2 regions of the Rhizobium sp. RCC_161_2 genome follow, and region 2 is predicted to be linked to the other one. Evidence: riboswitches for the same ligand, from Rfam matches in the RefSeq annotation. Region 2 holds a riboswitch; the other holds the start of a gene.

Region 1 (9,472 bases), on a different contig from region 2:
TCGCTGGGTCAATTCGATTTTGCCGGCGACGATCATGTCGTTCCCTTCCAGGTGGAAGGTCTTGATGTGCGCGGCCGCGCCGTGCAGCTCGGGCCTCTGCTGGACACAATTCTCGCCCGGCACAATTATCCGGCCCCGGTTGCCCGGCTTTTGGCCGAGGCCGTGGTGCTGACTGTCTTGCTCGGCACCTCGCTGAAATTCGAGGGCAAGTTCACCGTGCAGACCAAGGGCGACGGACCGGTCGATCTTCTGGTCGCCGATTTCGCGACGCCGGAAAATGTGCGCGCCTATGCCCGCTTCGATGAAGAGGCGCTGGCAAAGGCTGTGGCAGCTGGCGAAACCGAGCCAGAACAGCTGCTTGGCAAGGGCGTGCTCGCCTTCACCATCGATCAGGGTCGCTACAGCCAGCCCTATCAGGGGATCGTGGCGCTTGACGGCGCCTCGCTCGAGGAGATCGCCGGGACCTATTTCCGCCAGTCGGAGCAGATCCCAACCCGCGTTCGCCTGGGCGCTGCCGAGCTGTTCGACCGCGACGAGGCCGGCAAGCCGCGCCATCGCTGGCGGGCGGGCGGGCTGATAGCGCAGTTCCTGCCGGAAGCGCCGGAGCGCATGCGCCAGCCGGATCTCCATGGCGGCGACGGCGATAGCAATCCGCGCCATCATGTCGAGGATGACGCCTGGGAGGAAGCCCGGTCGCTGGTCGAGACGATCGATGCCGACGAATTGACCGACCCGCAGGTCGGCACTGAACGTCTGCTGTTCCGTCTCTTCCACGAGCGTGGCGTGCGCGTCTATGAGCCGAAGGCAGTCTTCGACCGTTGCACCTGTTCGCGCGATAAGCTGAAGGGCGTATTGCAGGGCTTTTCCGCCGAGGAAATCGAGGTGAGCCAGGAGAATGGCGAAATCGCCGTCACCTGCGAGTTTTGCTCGACCACCTATCGCTTCGAAGTTTCCGAGGTAACGGACGCCTGATCGAGCTCAGTTCAGCGTCCGCAGCAGATTGGGCGTATCGAGAGAAAAGGCGGGGATCTTGACGTGAAAGAGCTCCCCGTCGTCCGTCTCCATCTGATAATGGCCGAACATCATGCCCGATGGCGTATCGAGCGGGCAGCCTGACGAATATTCGTAGGTGTCGCCGGGGCCAAGCCGCGGCTGCTCGCCGACGACGCCAGGCCCGGTCACCTCGTCCACCAGCCCGTTCTGATCGGTGATGTGCCAATAGCGCGTCACCAGGCGGACATTGAGGGTGGAATGGTTGGAAATGACGATGCGATAACCCCAGACATAGCGGTCGTCATCCGGATCGGATTGCTCCTCCAGATAAAAAGGTTCGACGACGACTTCGATATCCCGTGTTAGAGCGCGATACATGCCTGACACCTTGGTCATTACTCCGAAACGTCGTACGTTCCAATAAACGCACACCGGACGCTCCAGCATTTTAAGTCTAGGGCATCTTCTCCGCTTTCCATGATCCCACGAAAGCGGGACATCTAGCGGTATCCTATACACAACCTGTCCCGTCAAGGAACGGATCGGTGAAAACCCCTATAACGGGTAAATCATACGGCTTTTCAGGGACTAAGGCTAGCTCCAAGGGCCAATCGCCTTGGCTGAAGCGATCCGGCACGCCTGCTGTCAAGGCAAGCCGCCCCGCCCGAACGAGATCCGGGCGGGTTTGGATGACAAAACTCAGGCCGAAACCTGTGCCAGCGCGCGGGCGAAATCCTCGACCAGATCGTCGCCGTCCTCAATGCCGGCCGAGAAGCGCACGGTGCCCGGCGAAATCCCGAGTTCGGCGCGGGCCTCATCGGTGAGGTTTTTGTGCGTGGTGGTGGCCGGATGGGTGATCAGGCTCTTGCTATCGCCGAGATTGTTGGAAATCCTGACGATCTCCAGCGCGTTCTGCAGCTTGAAGGCCGCTTCCTTGCCGCCCTTCAGCTCGAAGGCCACCAGCGTTGAGCCGCCGGTCATCTGCTTTGCAATGATGTCGGCCTGCGGGTGGTCCTTGCGGCCGGGATAGATCACCTTGGCGACCTTGCTTTGCTCAGCGAGGAAATCGGCGATCTTGGCGGCGTTCGCCGTCTGTTGTGCCACGCGCAGCGGCAGCGTCTCGATGCCCTTCAGCAGCGTCCATGCGGTAAACGGCGACATGGCCGGACCGGTGTGGCGGAAATAATCCTGCAGGTTTTCGTCGATCCACTGCTTGTCGGAGAGAATGACGCCACCGAGCGAGCGGCCTTGGCCGTCGATATGCTTGGTGGCGGAATAGACGACGATATGGGCGCCGAGTTCGAGAGGCTTCTGGAAGAGCGGCGTCGCGAAGACGTTGTCGACCACGACCTTGGCGCCGATCTGGTTGGCGAGCTTGGCAACGGCGGCGATATCCACCACTTCCAGCGTCGGGTTGGTCGGGCTTTCCAGGAAGAAGACCTTGGTTGTCGGCCGGATCGCCTTTTCCCAGTTTTCGACAAAACGGCCGTCGACAAGTGTGCATTCGATGCCGTATTTCGGCGCCAGGGTTTCAACGACCCAGCGGCAGGAGCCGAAGAGCGCGCGGGCGGCAACGATGTGATCGCCGGCCTTCAGCTGGCAGAGAATGGCGGCGGAAACGGCGGCCATGCCCGAAGCCGTGGCGCGAGCATCTTCCGCGCCTTCGAGCGCACACATGCGCTTTTCGAACATGTCATTGGTCGGGCTGCCATAGCGGGCATAGATGAAACCGTCGGTCTCGCCCTTGAAGCGCGCCTCGGCGGCTTCCGATGTGTCGTAGACGAAGCCCTGGGTCAGATAGATTGCTTCGGAGGTCTCGCCGAATTGCGAGCGAAGCGTTCCGCTGTGAACGAGTTGGGTTGCGGGGCGCCAAGTCTTGCTCATGCCATCACCACTTTCAAAACAAAAAAACCGGCCGCAATTGCAGACCGGTTTTCAACCCGGTCTTTTTAGCCACTTATTTAACGTGGCTGCAAGCCGACCGGCCAAATCACCACGGGATAAGTTGCAATACTGCTGTTGACCGCTTGCGTCAATTCCCTGAGTTTGGTTTTGTCTGCGGCAAATTATGGAAAAGGCAGAATGGCTCGCAACACTGGAATTTTGGCCGATCGCGCCATTGCCGCGCTCTTCGAAGCGGGGCGGCTGACGAGCGAACGAGACCTGGACGATGATCAGATCCAGCCGGCGAGCCTTGACCTTCGCCTCGGCGCGCATGCCTTCCGCGTCCGCGCCAGTTTCATGCCCGGCCCGTCGCATCTTGTCGCCGACAAGCTCGACCGGCTGAAGCTGCATGTGATCGATCTTTCCGAAGGTGCTGTGCTGGAAACCGGCTGCGTCTACATCGTGCCGTTGATGGAGCGCCTCGACCTGCCGGCCGATATGTCGGCCTCTGCCAATCCGAAAAGCTCGACCGGCCGCCTCGACATCTTTACCCGCGTCATCACCGACCGGGCGCAGGAGTTCGACAAGATCCCGGCCGGCTATTCCGGCCCGCTCTATCTGGAGATCAGCCCGCGCACCTTCCCGATCGTCGTTCGCCGCGGCTCGCGCCTGTCGCAGATCCGTTTCCGCGTCGGCCAGGCACTGCTGAACGAGCCGGAGTTGATGGCGCTGCATGCCAGCGAAACACTGGTCGCCAGCAAGCAGCCGAACGTCAACGGCGGCGGCATCGCGCTGTCGATCGACCTTGCCGGCGACAAGGAAGGTCTGATCGGCTATCGCGGCAAGCACCACACGGCTGTCGTCGATGTCGACAAGAAGGCGCAGCACGATATCTACGATTTCTGGGAGCCGCTCTATAGCCGAGGCCGCACCGAACTGATCCTCGACCCGGACGAGTTCTATATCCTCGTCTCGCGCGAAGCCGTGCATGTGCCGCCGCATTATGCCGCCGAGATGACGCCTTTCGATCCCCTCGTCGGCGAATTCCGCGTCCACTATGCCGGCTTCTTCGACCCGGGCTTCGGCCATGCCCCCGCCGGCGGCCGCGGCAGCCGCGCCGTGCTGGAAGTGCGCAGCCATGAAGTCCCCTTCATCCTTGAAGACGGCCAGATCGTTGGCCGCCTGGTCTACGAACACATGCTGGAACAGCCGACCAGCCTCTACGGCTCCGGCCTCGGCTCGAACTATCAGGCGCAGGGGCTGAAGCTGTCGAAGCATTTCCGGCTGTGACCGAAGGGTTTCCGGCCTTGACAGAGGCCGGCAACTGTTGGACATCTCCGGATATCAGGCGGGTGTAGCTCAATGGTAGAGCAGCAGCTTCCCAAGCTGAATACGAGGGTTCGATTCCCTTCACCCGCTCCAGTTTTTCCTTGAAAATAGCACCCGCCAATAGCAGAAATGGATTTCTGATTTCAGGTTCGCGCGCAATGCAGAGCTGAATGGTGCCGACTGCTGCCACAACAAAACCTTTGTTTGTTCAGGTTAGTGCCAGACAACTCTGACAGAAGGTCGTCCTTAACTGGAACGGACCAGATGCTCAACTTTGCGTCATTCTACAGACTGAAGGCCATCTTCACGCGCGGCGTGCTGCGGATCTCCCGCCGCACGAAGGTGCCGCTGGGCACCGCGATCATCTGGAAGGATGGAAGCGTCCGGATCGGTAAAAAGGCTTTTATCCGCAAGGGAGTCGTCATCGATGCGCAGCGTGGCAGCATCGAGATCGGCGATCATGTCTCCCTTAACGACTATGCCATTCTGCTCGGACGTGGCGGCATCACCATCGGCAATGACGTGCGGATAGCCGCCCATGCCATGGTCGTGTCGTTCGATCATAATTTCGATGATGTCACGCAGCTGATCCGCATGCAGGGCGTCACCAAGAAGCCTGTCGTCATCGAGGACGATGTCTGGATCGGTGCTGGAGCAAAGATCCTCGGTGGCTCGCATATCGCCAAGGGCTGCGTCATCGGCGCCAATGCCGTCGTCAAGGGAAAGACCGTGCCCTACGGCATCTATGTCGGTGCCCCCGCGAAACTGGTCAGACGGCGAGGGGACAAGGGCAAGGACACCCCTGCGAAACTCGAATTGCTTCCGTCCCCAAAACGGATAGCGGGTCGCTAAGCTGCGCTACCTTAGCGCCCGATGATGTTGCCATGTCGGGCCGGGAGTTTCCGGTTCTCGGCACGGCGCGATATTCCCCCATCGGCATGACTCTGTTACACCGGTCTTGAAATCAGGAAGCTGAACACCCGACCGGAGGCCCGATCATCGTCATGCGCGTTTGCCTTTCGTCGTTGATATCCGTGGCGAGATCCGTGACAGGCGCACTGCTGATGGCCGTCTCTTGCGCCATGCCTGTCGCCGCGCAGCAGGCGACGCCGCCCGGCCTGCCGATCCTTTTCGATGCGCGCGAACGGCTGCCGAAACCGGATCTTTCCACGCTGGTCAGGCTGCGCTTCCTGACTTCCGTCGACTTCCCGCCCTTCAATTTCGCAGATCAGAACGGCAAGCTCTCAGGCTTCCATGTCGATCTCGCCCGCGAGATCTGCGACGAGCTCGGCATTTCGGACAAATGCCAGATCCAGGCGCTGCCCTTCGGGGAGCTACAGGGCGCGCTTTCGGCGTCGCAGGGGGATGCGGTGATTGCCGGCGTCGCTGTGACGCCCGAACTGCGCAAGAACTTCGCCTTCTCGCGTCCCTTCCTGATGCTGCCCGCCCGCTTCGTGCGCAATCTCAAGGCGCCGGTCGATGGCCGCACGGCGGCAGCCCTTGCCGGTCATTCGGTCGGCGTGGTCAAAGGCACGACGCATGAGGCGATGCTCGCGGCGTTCTTCCCGGCGATCAAGCCGGTGCCATTCGACGACAAGGACGCGCTTCTGGCGGCGGTCAAGGATGGCAAGGTCGATGCCGGCTTCGCCGATGGATTGCAGCTCTCCTTCTGGGTGTCGTCGCCCTCAGCGGAAAAATGCTGCGCCCTGTTCGACGGCCCCTATCTCTCGCAACAATTCCTCGGCGAGGGCATGACCATCATGTTGCGCGAGCAGGATGCCGATCTGACGGCGGCGATCAACCATGCCCTGGCGACCCTGTCGCGCAATGGCCGGCTTCAGGAAATCTATCTGCGTTATTTCCCCTACGGATTGTATTGAGCGGGCTTTTCAGCCCTTGCGGTAGCGGGCAATGGCGCTGCGCTCGATCGCGGCGCAGGTGAGTTTGCCGAGTTCGAGGCGGTCGCGCAGCAGGCTCAGCAGGCGCAGTTCCTCGGCCTTGACAGAGAGATCGGCGGAAGCGACCTCGACGGCAAGGGCATAGGCGGTATCGTAGAGCCGTGGCGGCAGGGTGTCGCGCACCGTTTCCAGCACGATGTCGAGCCCTTCGCTGCCGGCCAGAAGCTTGGCGCAGTCGCGCGAAACGTCGATCAGCTTTTCGTCATCGAAGCCCTTGAAGACCGGCAGGGCATGGATGAGTTCACCGATCCGGGTCATCTCGCGGTCGTTCATCGTCCGGTCGACGGCGGATGCCATGACCATGACGTAGATCAGGGCCTCTTGGGCGGAAAGCGGCTTATTCATAACGAAACAAAATCCTTTGAAACTGGCGGCAGACTAGAAACTCATGTCTCTCATGACAAGAGCCGGTGGCGGAAGCGTGGCGTCAGATCGGATTGAGCGGATCTTCCTTGGGCAAGGCTGGCCCCAGCGTCGATTTTCCGTCCTTGCGCGGATCGTCGCCGTAGATGCCGCGTTTCTGTTGCTTCGCCTGTTCCGCAACGGCCTCCAGCGGCGACCCGGCCTCCGGCTCCGCCCAGCCGAAGCGTACGAGCCATTCGCTGAGATCGATGCGGACATAGCGGCAGTTTCCCGTCACCGTGCCTTGCCAGGTCTGGCTCGGCAGGTCGCAATCGATGGTGCGGCCGCGCAGATACATGCGAAAGGCCGTGCGCGCCGCCGCCCCGCAAGGCCAGCTCTTGCCATCCGATCCGCTGCACATCCGGCCGATATCGGTCGGAATGATGCCTGAAAGCTGCACGCTCCTGTTGCCAACGGTTAACATGCCGGCGCGGTCGGAGGATGGCCGTATCAGCTCCACGGGCGTTGCCCCATCGGCCTGCTTTTCGTCATCGCCCGGTTTCTGGCTGTCATCGGGCGACGCCTGCTGGGTGGATGGCGCCATGGGTGCGGTCCGGTGAGCCGCGGCTGCCGCCGCCCTATCGGCCTGGTCGGCGGGGGCGGGGAACGATGTTTGTGCCTGCTTCGTCTGGTCCGCCTCAGTTTGCTGGGGTGCGGGCGGATTCGCGAGGATCTGTTTCGAAGTGGATTGCTCCGGTTCAGTCTTCTTTGCCTCGGGCGCCTCTGTCTTTATCGCTTCGGCGTCAGTCGTATTTTGGTGAGCCGGCTGCGCATCACGCGTGTTTGCGGGCAACGCCTCGGATTGCGCCGGCTCAGCCGGCGGCGTGCTCTGCGGCTCCGTCGCGGGCTTGGTCGTGGACGACTTGTCCTGATCGGCGGGCGCGACGGCGGTGTCCTTCGCAACATTCTCGGTTGCCAGGACGGGCGTTACCGCAGGTTCGGATATCGAAGTTGTGGCGGGCGTTTCGCTCTTCGTGGTCGTCGGCGGGGCCGATGCTTCGGCCGTAGTGCTATTCGCCGTCGCGGGAGCGACCATGCTGCCTGTTATGGGCAAGGTCTTTTTGGGCGCCGTATCGGCGAGCGTTTGCGCTGGCGCAACATCGGCCTGTGCAACCTCAACCGCTCCTGGTTTCACCGCCGCCGCTGCCGGATGATTTTCGGCTTCGGCCTTGCTCCCGCTACCCCGCAGGTGGAAGCCATGCTCGCTCACCTGCACCGCAACCAGGGTCAGCCATGAACCGACCACGGCACCTGCCACACCTGCAAGCCAAATATCACGACGCATAACGGGAAAACTTTCCTATTGGCTGGCCCAGATGATCCGGGCGATCCATTCCACATCCGCGAGATCGAAGCTGCGATTGGGATGTTCGGGGTTGAGCGACAGCAATTCGATGGACTTAGCACTTTGCCGCGCCAGCACCTTGGCCATGACCTCGCCCTCGCGGGTCTTGACCACGACACGGTCGTTGCGCCGGATCTGCGCGCCCGGCTCGACGATCAGCACGTCGCCGTCGCGATAGAGCGGCAGCATGCTTTCGCCCTGAACCTCGAGCGCATAGACGCCGCCCTTCTGTCCCGGTGTCGCCGGAAACTCCACCATGTCCCAGCCCTGGCCGGCCGGAAAGCCGCCATCGTCGAAAAAGCCACCGGCGCCAGCCTGTGCGAAGCCAAGCAGCGGAATCGAGCTTGTGGGTGGTGAAGAGGCGTGATCCGCGCTGCCATCGCCTCTCTCCACTGGACGCAGGATGCCGAGGAACTGCTCCATGCTGGCCCCGGTCGCGCCCAACACCTTGGCAATCGATTCCGTGGACGGCCAGCGCAGGCGTCCGTCCTGACTCAGCCGCTTCGACTTGTTGAAGGAGGTGGGGTCGAGGCCGGCGCGCCGGGCAAGGCCCGATGGCGTCAAGGCATAGCGTTCGGCAAGCTTGTCGATCGCGCTCCATATCTGCTCATGTGACAGCATCGCCGCTCAGCACCCGGAAGCCGGATATCCGGCGTTTGACCTTTAAGGAAAGGTTAACCGAGGCTTTTTTACGAGTAAAGGGCGGGGTAGGAATAAGGTCCTTTATCCCCTTGCTTTCGCTCTTGGTTCCGAAGGCGTCAGGTTTTCTGCGGCTGTGCCTTGTTGTCGGGTTCCTCGTTCTGGAATTCCTTGGCCATGCCCATGAAGCCGCGCATGAATTTCTGCATGATGCCGAGCGTGCGGTCGACATCGGCATCGCTCGGCAGGGTCGATCCACCGCCGGCGCTCGCGGTCTTTTCCAGCTTGGTGACGCGGTCGGAGAGGCGGTCGAGTTCGTCGTCATAGGCGGCGCGCTCGTCGGCGGCCATGCGGCAGACCAGATTGCCGCTTTGATCCTGGCAGATCGACATGGCACCCGTCTGCTTGTCGAGGCGGATGAAATGATCGCCGCTGCGCTCAAGCTGGAAGCGCGTTGCGTCCGGCTCGGCCGCCTGGCTTGGTACGGCAAGAAGAAGAGTGGCGGGCAGGAGCAGGGCTGCGAGACCCGTTACGATTTCCTTCGTCATGTCATCCTCCGGATTTTCTGCGTTAAAACCCTAAATCCACCACGGAAACCGTGGACATCGGCGTCGGTTTTCGTGCAAAGCCCTATCAGGACATGTTTACACGGGGATGATGACCGCTATGCCAGTGGTTTACAAGATCGTGCCGGATACGCTCTGGCAGCAAGCCAGACAAAGCGGCGTTTTTCATGGCGCGTCGATCGACCTGACCGACGGTTTCATCCATTTGTCGACGGCCGGGCAGGCGGTGAAAACCGCGGAGCTCTATTTCGCCGGCCAGACAGGCCTGCTGCTGGTGGCGGTCGATGGCGACGCTCTTGGTGACAAGCTGGTGTTCGAACCCTCGCGCGGCGGAGATCTCTTCCCGCATCTTTATG
Region 2 (9,472 bases):
CAGCATCGACTGCGCGGCAATCTCGGCAAAGGGTTTCGGCAGGATCTGCACGGCCGGCGCTTCACCCTTGAAGAGGAAGCCGTCGGAACAGGTGCCGCGCATGCCGAGCGTGTTCCACTCGACGGTGCGTTCAAGCGTGTATTGATCCTTAAGGAAAACGGTCAGCACTTGGTCGGAGGAGGCCGCCTCGGCATGGCTGCGCGAGGTGATCAGGATCGCATCGGCATGGGCGCCATAGGAGATGACGGTCGCATCCTTCTCCAGGAAGCAGCTGTCACCCTCGACCTTGATAGCGCAGATGCTGTTGCGCAGATTACCGCCAATGCCGCCTTCCGTGGTCGCCGAGGCCAGCAGAAGCTGCTCCCTGGCGATGCGGCGCATGAAATCCCGATGCCAGTCGCTGCCGGCACCGTGTTCGACCAAGCTCGACAGCTTGATCTGATGCATGGCGAAGACCATGGCGCTGGCGGCACAGGCCTGCCCAAGGATGGAGCAGAGCTCGGCGATTTCGGTGATCGACGCGCCCTCGCCGCCAAGATCGGCAGGGATCTGGATCGACAGCAGCTTTTCGGCCCGCATCGCATCCACCGCTTCGCGCGGGAAGCGTCCTTCGATATCGACCGCATCGGCATGCTTGCCCGCGATCGCCGCGACACGCGCTGCTCGTACCACCATCGCGTCGTCGGCCCCGACCAAAGCGACCGCCACGTTCATCAGGCGACCTTTCGGCTATCCAGGATCATGCCGACGGTCTTTTCGATGGCAACGATGCTGGCAAAGGACTTACGGTTGAGCAGATTGTCGGGAAACTCGATGTCGAAAGCATCCTCGATACCGAGCATCAATTGCACCGATGCAAAGGAGGAAAGCCCCGCCGCATAGAGATCGGCATCGTCGGCAATCTGGTCCATCGTAACGGGAAGTGCGCCGAACTTGGCCAGCAAATCGCGAATCGTCTCATTCATCCTGTCGTCCCTCCAGGCAATTACAACACGACCACAGTAACGCGGTCTTATCTTCGCCTGAGAAGTAACAGGTAAAATAGAACATTCCACTAAGCGACGTGGTAAATATAACGAGGCTATACTTAGCAAGAATATCTTTAATATAAGACCTATCTAAATAAAGTTTACGATATTTAAGCCATGCAACCTGTCGTTTATAGCGCAATATTTTATAATGCTAAAATTTATCCGCAAGGACGTAAGAAAAAACGGCACGTCGCAGCAAGGTTAATGTGCCAAATTTCCACGCGAGTTCCTATGAAATTTGGAGTTGCAGATAGCGCAAAACAACACAGGAGCTGAAAACGGCTTCATTATCCCTCCGGCGGATAGAGATGCTCGCCGCCGCGATAGTCCGAGATGGAATAGCAACCTTCGCCAACGTCACGAACAGCGCTCTTGCCGATATCCGCCTTGCCGTGGCCACCGGGAATATCAAGAATATAGGTCGGCTGGCAAAGGCCGGAGATGCGACCCCGCAGCGCTGCGACGATTGCCTGTCCCTCAGCGATCGTCAGGCGGAAATGGCTGGTGCCGGGCGCGAGATCGGGGTGGTGCAGATAATAGGGCTTGATCCGCGTTTCGACGAAAGCCTTCATCAATGAAGCCAGTACATCCGGATCATCATTGACGCCCTTCAGCAGCACGGATTGGCTGACCAGCACGATGCCGGCATCCACCAGCCGGGCACAGGCGGCGCGCGCCTCCGCCGTCAGTTCGCGCGGATGGTTGGCATGCAGCGCCACATAGACGGTCTTGCCGCTCGCCTTCAGCGCCGCAATCAGCGCCCCGTCGATCTTCAGCGGATCGACAACAGGCACGCGGGTATGGAAGCGAACGATCTTCACATGCTGGATATCGGCAAGCTGCCGCAGCATCTCCTCCAGCCGGCGTGGTGACAGCACCAGCGGATCGCCGCCGGTGAGGATCACCTCCCAGATCTCCTTGTGATCGTGGATATAGGTGAAGGCGGCATCGAGCGCCGCGCCATCCAACGTGCCGAGCCCCTGCGGCCCGACCATCTCGCGGCGGAAACAGAAACGGCAATAGACCGGGCAGACATGCACGGCCTTCAACAGCACACGGTCGGGATAGCGATGGACGATGCCCTCGACCGGGCTATAGGCATGATCGCTGATCGGATCGGCCCGCTCTTCCGGCGTGACGACGAGTTCGGCCATGTCAGGCACGAATTGCCGGGCGATGGGATCGGCGGGGTCGGTACGGTCGATCAGCCTGGCGATCGTCGGCGTCAAAGCGATGGCATAGCGCTCCGTCACCGCCTCCAGCGACAGCGCCTCAGCGCTATCGATCAATCCGGCCTGCTCGAGATCATCGACAGTTCTGATTGGGCGCATCACATTCATGAACCAAACTCCGACACCGGCGCCCAGAGCACCTGCTCGATCCTGGAAGCCCCGGTCGCCAACATTACCAGCCGGTCGAAGCCCAGCGCAATGCCGCTCGCTTCCGGCATGACGGCAAGGGCCTGCAGAAAGTCCTCATCCAGCGGATAGGTCTCGCCATAGATCCGCGCCTTCTCCGCCATCTCGATCTCGAACCGCCGCCGTTGCTCCTTGGCATTGGTGAGTTCGCCGAAAGCATTGGCAAGCTCGACGCCGCAGGCATAGAGCTCGAAGCGCTCGGCCACGCGATGATCCCGAGCCGAAGGCCGGGCAAGAGCGGCCTCCGAGACCGGATATTCATCAAGAATCGTCGCCCGGCCGAAACCGAGATAGGGCTCGACCTTCTCGACCAGCACACGGCTGAAGAGATCGGCCCAATGATCATCATCGGCAACCCGCATGCCGACACGCCGCATCTCGGCTGCCAGATGCTCACGATCCGTGAAGCCGTCGAGGCCGACCGAGCCGAGCAGGTCGATCCCGGCATGACGCTCGAAGGCGGCGGCAACGCTGATACGCTCCGGCGCCAGGAACGGATCGGTCTCCGCGCCGCGATAGGTCAGCTTCCGCGCGCCCACGGTCTCCGCCGCCAGCGCCAACAACTGGGCGCAATCGCTCATCAGCGTCTCATAGGTCTCGCCGGCCCGATACCATTCCAGCATGGTGAATTCCGGATGATGCAGCGGCCCGCGCTCGCGATTGCGGTAGACATGGGCGAAACAGGCGATGCGCTCCTCGCCCGCGGCAAGCAGCTTCTTGCAGGCGAATTCCGGCGAGGTGTGCAGATAGAAGGGCGCTTTCTGACCGTCAGTCGTCAGCGCCTCGGTGGCGAAAGCATGCAGATGCGCCTCGTTGCCCGGAGACACCTGCAGCGTTGGCGTGTCAACCTCGATGAAGTCGTTGCGCGCGAAGAAACCGCGCAGCGCCGCCTGAATGGCATTGCGGCCAAGAAGGAACGGCCGCCGGTCCGCATGGACGCTGCGGGTCCACCAGGGGGACGCTTTGCTGCTCGTTGGCTCCATCGATGCTTTCTTCTCAAGACCGCCGGGGTTGGGGGGTGGCTATTTCCGCAGATTTAGGGTAGTTGCGCCCCCAAGCAAACAATAGCTGCGTCTTGAGGTATACTTCGACAGTCCTCTACGACGCGGCAGGCAGAGTTACAAGGAAGTCTTATGGTCAAGGTCATCGCCTCTTCAGTCCGCAAGGGCAACGTTCTCGACGTCGACGGCAAGCTCTACGTCGTTCTCACCGCCGCGAACTTTCATCCGGGCAAGGGTACGCCGGTCACGCAGGTCGACATGCGCCGCATCGTCGATGGCGTAAAGGTGTCCGAGCGCTGGCGCACCACCGAGCAGGTCGAGCGCGCCTTCGTCGAAGACGTGAACTTCCAGTACCTCTATGAAGACGGCGAAGGCTTCCACTTCATGAACCCGGCCACCTACGACCAGGTCGTCGTCGATGTCGAAACCATGGGCGACCAGAAGGCCTTCCTGCAGGAAGGCATGACCTGCGTCCTGTCGATCCATGAAGGCATTCCGCTGGCTATCCAGCTGCCGCGTCACGTCACCCTGGAAATCGCCGAGACGGAACCGGTCGTCAAAGGCCAGACGGCATCGTCTTCCTACAAGCCTGCTATCCTGTCGAACGGCGTCCGCACCCTGGTGCCGCCGCACATCAACGCCGGCACCCGCGTCGTCATCGCCACGGAAGACGTTTCCTACGTCGAGCGCGCCAAGGACTGAGCGATCGGCCTTGTGATTTTATGAAAAACGCCCTGTCTTATTGACGGGGCGTTTTTTGCTTTGGGGCCTTGGTATGATGATGGCCAGATGGGTGGCCATGCAAATAGTCGCAAGATCGACGGCCGTGCCCGGTGACCACCCCAATTACCTCGACGGCGCATTCGCCTTCTTGCTATTCACCTCCGGCTCCTCGGCCGCTTCCGCTGGCGCGGTTGCGGCGGCGACCTCTTCCTCGTGCGGCACCAGCGCCTGCAGATGCAGGACGCGCGGCGACATCGCCTGGAGATAGGCATCGGAGCGGCCGATATAGATCACGGTCGCATCGGCAAATTCCGTCAGCAGTGCCGAGAACTTCGCCTGGACATCCTGCTCCAGCCCTTCCATGACTTCATCGAGGATGATCCATTTCGGCTTTGCCAGCAGCAGATGCGCAAAGGCGATGGCCTTCTGCTCGTCATTGTCCAACAGTCGGTCCCAGCGCGCCTGCGTATCGAGCCGGCCCTTCAGGCGGCCAAGGCCGACCTTGTCCATCGCGGCTTCGACAGCGGCATCGTCATAGGCATCCCGATCCTCGGGGAAACAGATCGCTTCCCGGAGCGTGCCGCCCGGCACATAGGGCGTATGCGGCATGAACAGCATGTCTTCCATCGGCGGCATGCTGATCGTGCCCGAGCCGCAATTCCATTGGTGCGCCAGCGACTGAAACAGCAGCCTGCGGTTCACGCCGTGATCGCCATTGACCATGATGTGCTCGCCGGCGGCGATGGTCACCGAGCCCTCGCGAATGCGGAAGCCATTTTCCATGGCATCCTCGCTGGTCTTGGTGGAAATCTCCATGTCGGTCCACACCATCGTACCGGCAGGCGCCTGGTCGAAGGTGATGGTGTGCGGCATCGGCGTCGTGTCGTCCATTTCCATCAGCGCCTGGCGGAAATCGGTGACGCGCATCAGCGTCGCGCGCCATTCGGCGATCGGGCCGAAATTGGCGACATACCAGCGCAAGGCCGTGTTGACCTGATTGAAGGCGCCGACCGCCACCATCAGCTGGCCGAAGGTCAGGCCGCCGGAGAAATAGGCGGGCGCGGCCACCAGGATCGGAATGATCAGCACCAGCCAGCCGTAACCGGCCGAAACCCAGGTGAGATTGGTATTGGCGATGGCAAGCTGGCGGATGACGGCAAGCACGGCGGAAATATCGAGATTGATCCGCCGGCGCTCATTCTCCTGGCCGCCCGCAATAGTAATCGCCGGCATATGTTCGTTGGCATGCATCAGCGCAAAGCGCAGCTCGGCTTCCTTGGAATAGCGGTCGGCGTTTAGCCGCACCAGCCGGCGACCGACGAACTGGCTGAGGAACGACGCCGAACCGGCATAGATGATCGCCGCCCAGACCATGTAGCCAGGGATCGAGAAGCTCATGTCGTTGTAATGGAAGACCATGCCATTGGACAATTCCCAGAGCACGCCGATAAAGCTCAGGAGCAGGATGGTCGCCTGCACCAGGCCGATCGCCAGGCCCGTGGTGCTCTCGGCGAGATTGCGCGCATCCTCGTGCAGTCGTTGGTCCGGATTGACGCCGATCAGGCCGGAGGAGGCAAGCCGAAGCGCGCGCTTGGCCTTCAGCCATTGATCGACGAGATCGCGCGCCAGACCCTCGCGCATATAGAGCGCGGTCATCTGGTTGAACCAGGCCTGGATCACATTGAGGACGAGAAGCGAGCCGGCAATAATGCCGAAAACGCCGAGCTGGTGGAAGAATGCGCCGGTATCGCGCCGCGCCAACGAATCGTAGAAGGGCGCATTCCAGCTGTTGAGCAGGACCTGAACATACGCCGTGACCAGAATGATCACGAACAGCGCGACCGTCAGCGAAATGATCCTGATGCGGACCGCCGAACCCCAAAAGGCGGAAAACATCATCCTCAGCCGATAGAGAACGCTGAAATCGTATCCGACCCGGTCGTTTCCCTGAATATTCGGCGCGGCTTGCGTTTCAACTGCCATCAACACTTCCCTGCGACGCACGTATTGTCAGTTAACCATCACCTGCCCACATGTCCATCCATGCAGCGCATCAGGGCGATCACGTTCAATATATACACCGTCTCATGCCTTGAACCGAGTAAGGCCAGGAGCTAGCTTGCACCTCAAATATTGATGAAAGCCTTCCGATGCAATTTCAGGGAACTGCGGACTATATCGCCGACAAGGATTTGATGGTGGCCGTCAATGCCGCCATCCGGCTGGAACGGCCGCTTCTGGTCAAGGGCGAGCCGGGCACCGGCAAGACGGAACTGGCCCGTCAGGTCGCAACCGCCCTCGGCCTCGACCTGATCGAATGGAACATCAAATCGACCACGAAAGCGCAGCAGGGCCTCTACGAATATGATGCCGTCTCACGTCTGCGCGACAGCCAGTTGGGCGACGAGCGCGTCCACGATGTCCGCAATTACATTCGGCAGGGCAAGCTCTGGCAGGCTTTCACGGCGTCGCAGAAATGCGTGCTGCTGATCGACGAGATCGACAAGGCCGACATCGAATTCCCGAACGATCTGCTGCAGGAACTCGACCGCATGGAGTTCCATGTCTACGAGACCGGCGAAACCATTCGCGCCGCCATCCGGCCGATCGTCATCATCACTTCCAACAACGAAAAAGAGCTACCGGACGCCTTCCTGCGCCGCTGCTTCTTCCATTATATCCGCTTTCCCGATGTCGAGACGCTGACGCGCATCGTCGAGGTGCACTATCCCGGCATCAAACAGACTCTGGTGCGGGCGGCGCTTACGCAATTCTTCGAGATCCGCGACGTGCCGGGCCTGAAAAAGAAGCCGTCCACCTCCGAGGCGCTCGACTGGATCCGCCTCCTCGTCGCCGACGATGTCGACCCGGCGACCTTGAGCAGCGATGCGAAGACCGTCCTGCCGAAACTGCACGGCGCGCTATTGAAGAACGAGCAGGATGTGCACCTCTTCGAACGCCTCGCCTTCATGGCGCGGGGCCAGGGGAAGTAATGCAGCCGGATGCCGTCAAAGTCCTGATCCACGCGCTGCGCGGCCGGCATCTGCTGGTGTTCGACGAGCCGGATTTTCCCGCCGTCAAGCTGCAGGTTCCCGGTGGCACCGTCGAGCCGGGCGAAGACATAGCGGCAGCGGCGGCACGTGAATTCAAGGAAGAGACCGGGCTTGCGGCAGTTGACCTGCATCCGCTCGGCATTCACGACTACCGCTTCGAAAAGGACGGGCGAGAATACCATCATCAGAGACACTATTTCCGCTGCACCCTGCCCGAAACGACGCCAGATACCTGGCTCCACCTCGAAATGACGCCGTTCGACGGCAGCGACCCGATCCGCTTCCGCTTCTTCTGGCTGCCGATCCCCATAGCGACGCAGCGTCTCGGCTATGGCATGCAGCACTTCCTTGAACATCTGTAGAGGGCAGCGGTATGAGGCCTGATATCGATCTTTTCCCTCAAGAGCTTCCCCATTGACCGATAGAGGCCGCGGGTTTATTGAATTTCCCTTGTGGTGATTTGGCCGGCCGGCTTGCAGCCACGTTAAATAAGTCGCTAAAGGGCCGCGTGCGGACCGGTAGCGATTCATGATCGCGGCCGGTTTTTTGTTTTTTGGTCGAGTGATAACGATGCCCATCAAGATTCCCGATACGCTTCCCGCGTTCGAAGCCCTTCAAAATGAGGGTGTGCGGGTGATGACTGAGACGATGGCGATCCGTCAGGATATCCGTCCCCTTCAGATCGGGCTTCTCAACCTCATGCCGAACAAGATCAAAACCGAGGTGCAGATGGCGCGCCTGGTCGGCGCCTCGCCGCTGCAGGTCGAGTTCTCGCTGGTGCGCGTCGGCGGCCACAAGGCCAAGAACACCTCCGAAGAGCATCTGCTCTCCTTCTACCAGACCTGGGAAGAGGTGAAGCACCGTAAGTTCGACGGCTTCATCATCACCGGCGCGCCGATCGAGCTGCTGGAGTATGAAGACGTCACCTATTGGGACGAGATGATGCAGATCCTCGATTGGACCACGACCAACGTCCATTCGACGCTGAACGTCTGCTGGGGCGCCATGGCGGCGATCTACCATTTCCATGGCGTACCCAAATATACGCTGAAGGAGAAAGCCTTCGGCGTCTATCGCCATCAGAACCTGAAGCCGTCCTCCGTCTATCTCAACGGTTTCTCCGACGACTTCGCCGTGCCGGTGTCGCGCTGGACGGAAGTGCGTCGCGCCGACATCGAGAAAGTGCCGAACCTCGAGATTCTGATGGAGTCGAGCGAGATGGGCGTCTGTCTGGTGCACGAACAGGCCTGCAACCGGCTCTACATGTTCAATCATGTGGAGTATGATTCCACCTCGCTGGCGGACGAATATTTCCGGGACATGCATGCCGGCGTGCCGATCAAGATGCCGCATAATTATTTCCCGCATAACGACCCGGAAATCCCACCGCAGAACCGCTGGCGCAGCCATGCCCATCTGTTCTTCGGCAACTGGATCAACGAACTCTACCAGACCACGCCTTATGATCTGGAGGATATCGGCGAAGAGAGGCTCTGACCCTTGTTCATTCCCTTCTTCCTGAAACTGAAGGAAGCGAAGGTTCCGGTAACGCTCCGGGAATTCCTGTCGCTTCTGGAAGGAATGGAAGAGGGGATCGCCGACTATGATGTCGAAGCCTTCTACTATCTGGCCCGCGCGACGCTGATCAAGGACGAGCGCTTCATCGACCGTTTCGACCAGGTCTTTGCCGATTACTTCCGCGGCGTCGAGGCGATCGGCGGCAGCCCGGAGACGGTCGAGGCGGCCACCATTCCCGAGGAATGGCTGCGCAAGCTCACTGAGAAACATCTGACGGAAGAAGAAAAGAAGCTGGTCGAGTCGCTCGGCGGCTTCGAGAAACTGATGGAGACGCTGCGCCAGCGCCTCGACGAACAGAAGGGCCGGCATCAGGGCGGCTCGAAATGGATCGGCACGGCGGGCACCTCGCCTTTCGGCGCGCATGGCTACAATCCCGAAGGCGTGCGTATCGGCCAGGAGACATCCAAGCACCGCAAGGCGGTGAAGGTCTGGGACCGGCGCGAGCTCCAAAACCTCGACGATGGCGTCGAACTCGGCACCCGCAACATCAAGCTGGCGCTGAAGCGGCTGCGTCGCTGGGTGCGCGAAGGTGCCGCCGACGAACTCGACCTGTCCGGCACGATCCGCTCCACCGCCGAACACGGCTATCTCGACGTCCAGACACGGCCGGAACGGCGCAACGCGGTCAAGCTGCTGATGTTCTTCGATATCGGCGGTTCGATGGACGA

What was found. Region 2 has a riboswitch for S-adenosylmethionine ahead of metA (homoserine O-succinyltransferase). Riboswitches for the same ligand answer to the same signal wherever they lie in the genome.
Region 1: linked by a shared signal. The riboswitch ahead of AB6803_RS14705 (O-succinylhomoserine sulfhydrylase) and the one ahead of metA (homoserine O-succinyltransferase) in region 2 are both predicted to bind S-adenosylmethionine.

Annotation. Positions count from the first base shown of each region.
Region 1 covers NZ_JBFUPL010000005.1:51,744-61,215, reverse strand. Annotated here, with positions in the region: gene AB6803_RS14715 (Hsp33 family molecular chaperone) at 1-972, shown strand, start outside; gene apaG (Co2+/Mg2+ efflux protein ApaG) at 979-1,371, opposite strand; gene AB6803_RS14705 (O-succinylhomoserine sulfhydrylase) at 1,693-2,877, opposite strand; SAM riboswitch at 2,922-3,000, opposite strand; gene AB6803_RS14700 (2'-deoxycytidine 5'-triphosphate deaminase) at 3,076-4,167, shown strand; tRNA gene AB6803_RS14695 (tRNA-Gly) at 4,226-4,299, shown strand; gene AB6803_RS14690 (DapH/DapD/GlmU-related protein) at 4,471-5,058, shown strand; gene AB6803_RS14685 (transporter substrate-binding domain-containing protein) at 5,211-6,086, shown strand; gene AB6803_RS14680 (tellurite resistance TerB family protein) at 6,096-6,509, opposite strand; gene AB6803_RS14675 (hypothetical protein) at 6,592-7,851, opposite strand; gene AB6803_RS14670 (helix-turn-helix transcriptional regulator) at 7,867-8,532, opposite strand; gene AB6803_RS14665 (hypothetical protein) at 8,670-9,098, opposite strand; gene AB6803_RS14660 (DUF952 domain-containing protein) at 9,205-9,472, shown strand, end outside.
Region 2 covers NZ_JBFUPL010000007.1:260,320-269,791, reverse strand. Annotated here, with positions in the region: gene AB6803_RS19640 (acyl-CoA dehydrogenase family protein) at 1-714, opposite strand, end outside; gene AB6803_RS19635 (acyl carrier protein) at 714-965, opposite strand; gene AB6803_RS19630 (lysine-2,3-aminomutase-like protein) at 1,319-2,371, opposite strand; gene epmA (EF-P lysine aminoacylase EpmA) at 2,368-3,432, opposite strand; gene efp (elongation factor P) at 3,583-4,152, shown strand; gene AB6803_RS19615 (ABC transporter ATP-binding protein/permease) at 4,297-6,156, opposite strand; gene AB6803_RS19610 (AAA family ATPase) at 6,324-7,166, shown strand; gene AB6803_RS19605 (NUDIX domain-containing protein) at 7,166-7,588, shown strand; SAM riboswitch at 7,669-7,746, shown strand; gene metA (homoserine O-succinyltransferase) at 7,797-8,723, shown strand; gene AB6803_RS19595 (VWA domain-containing protein) at 8,727-9,472, shown strand, end outside.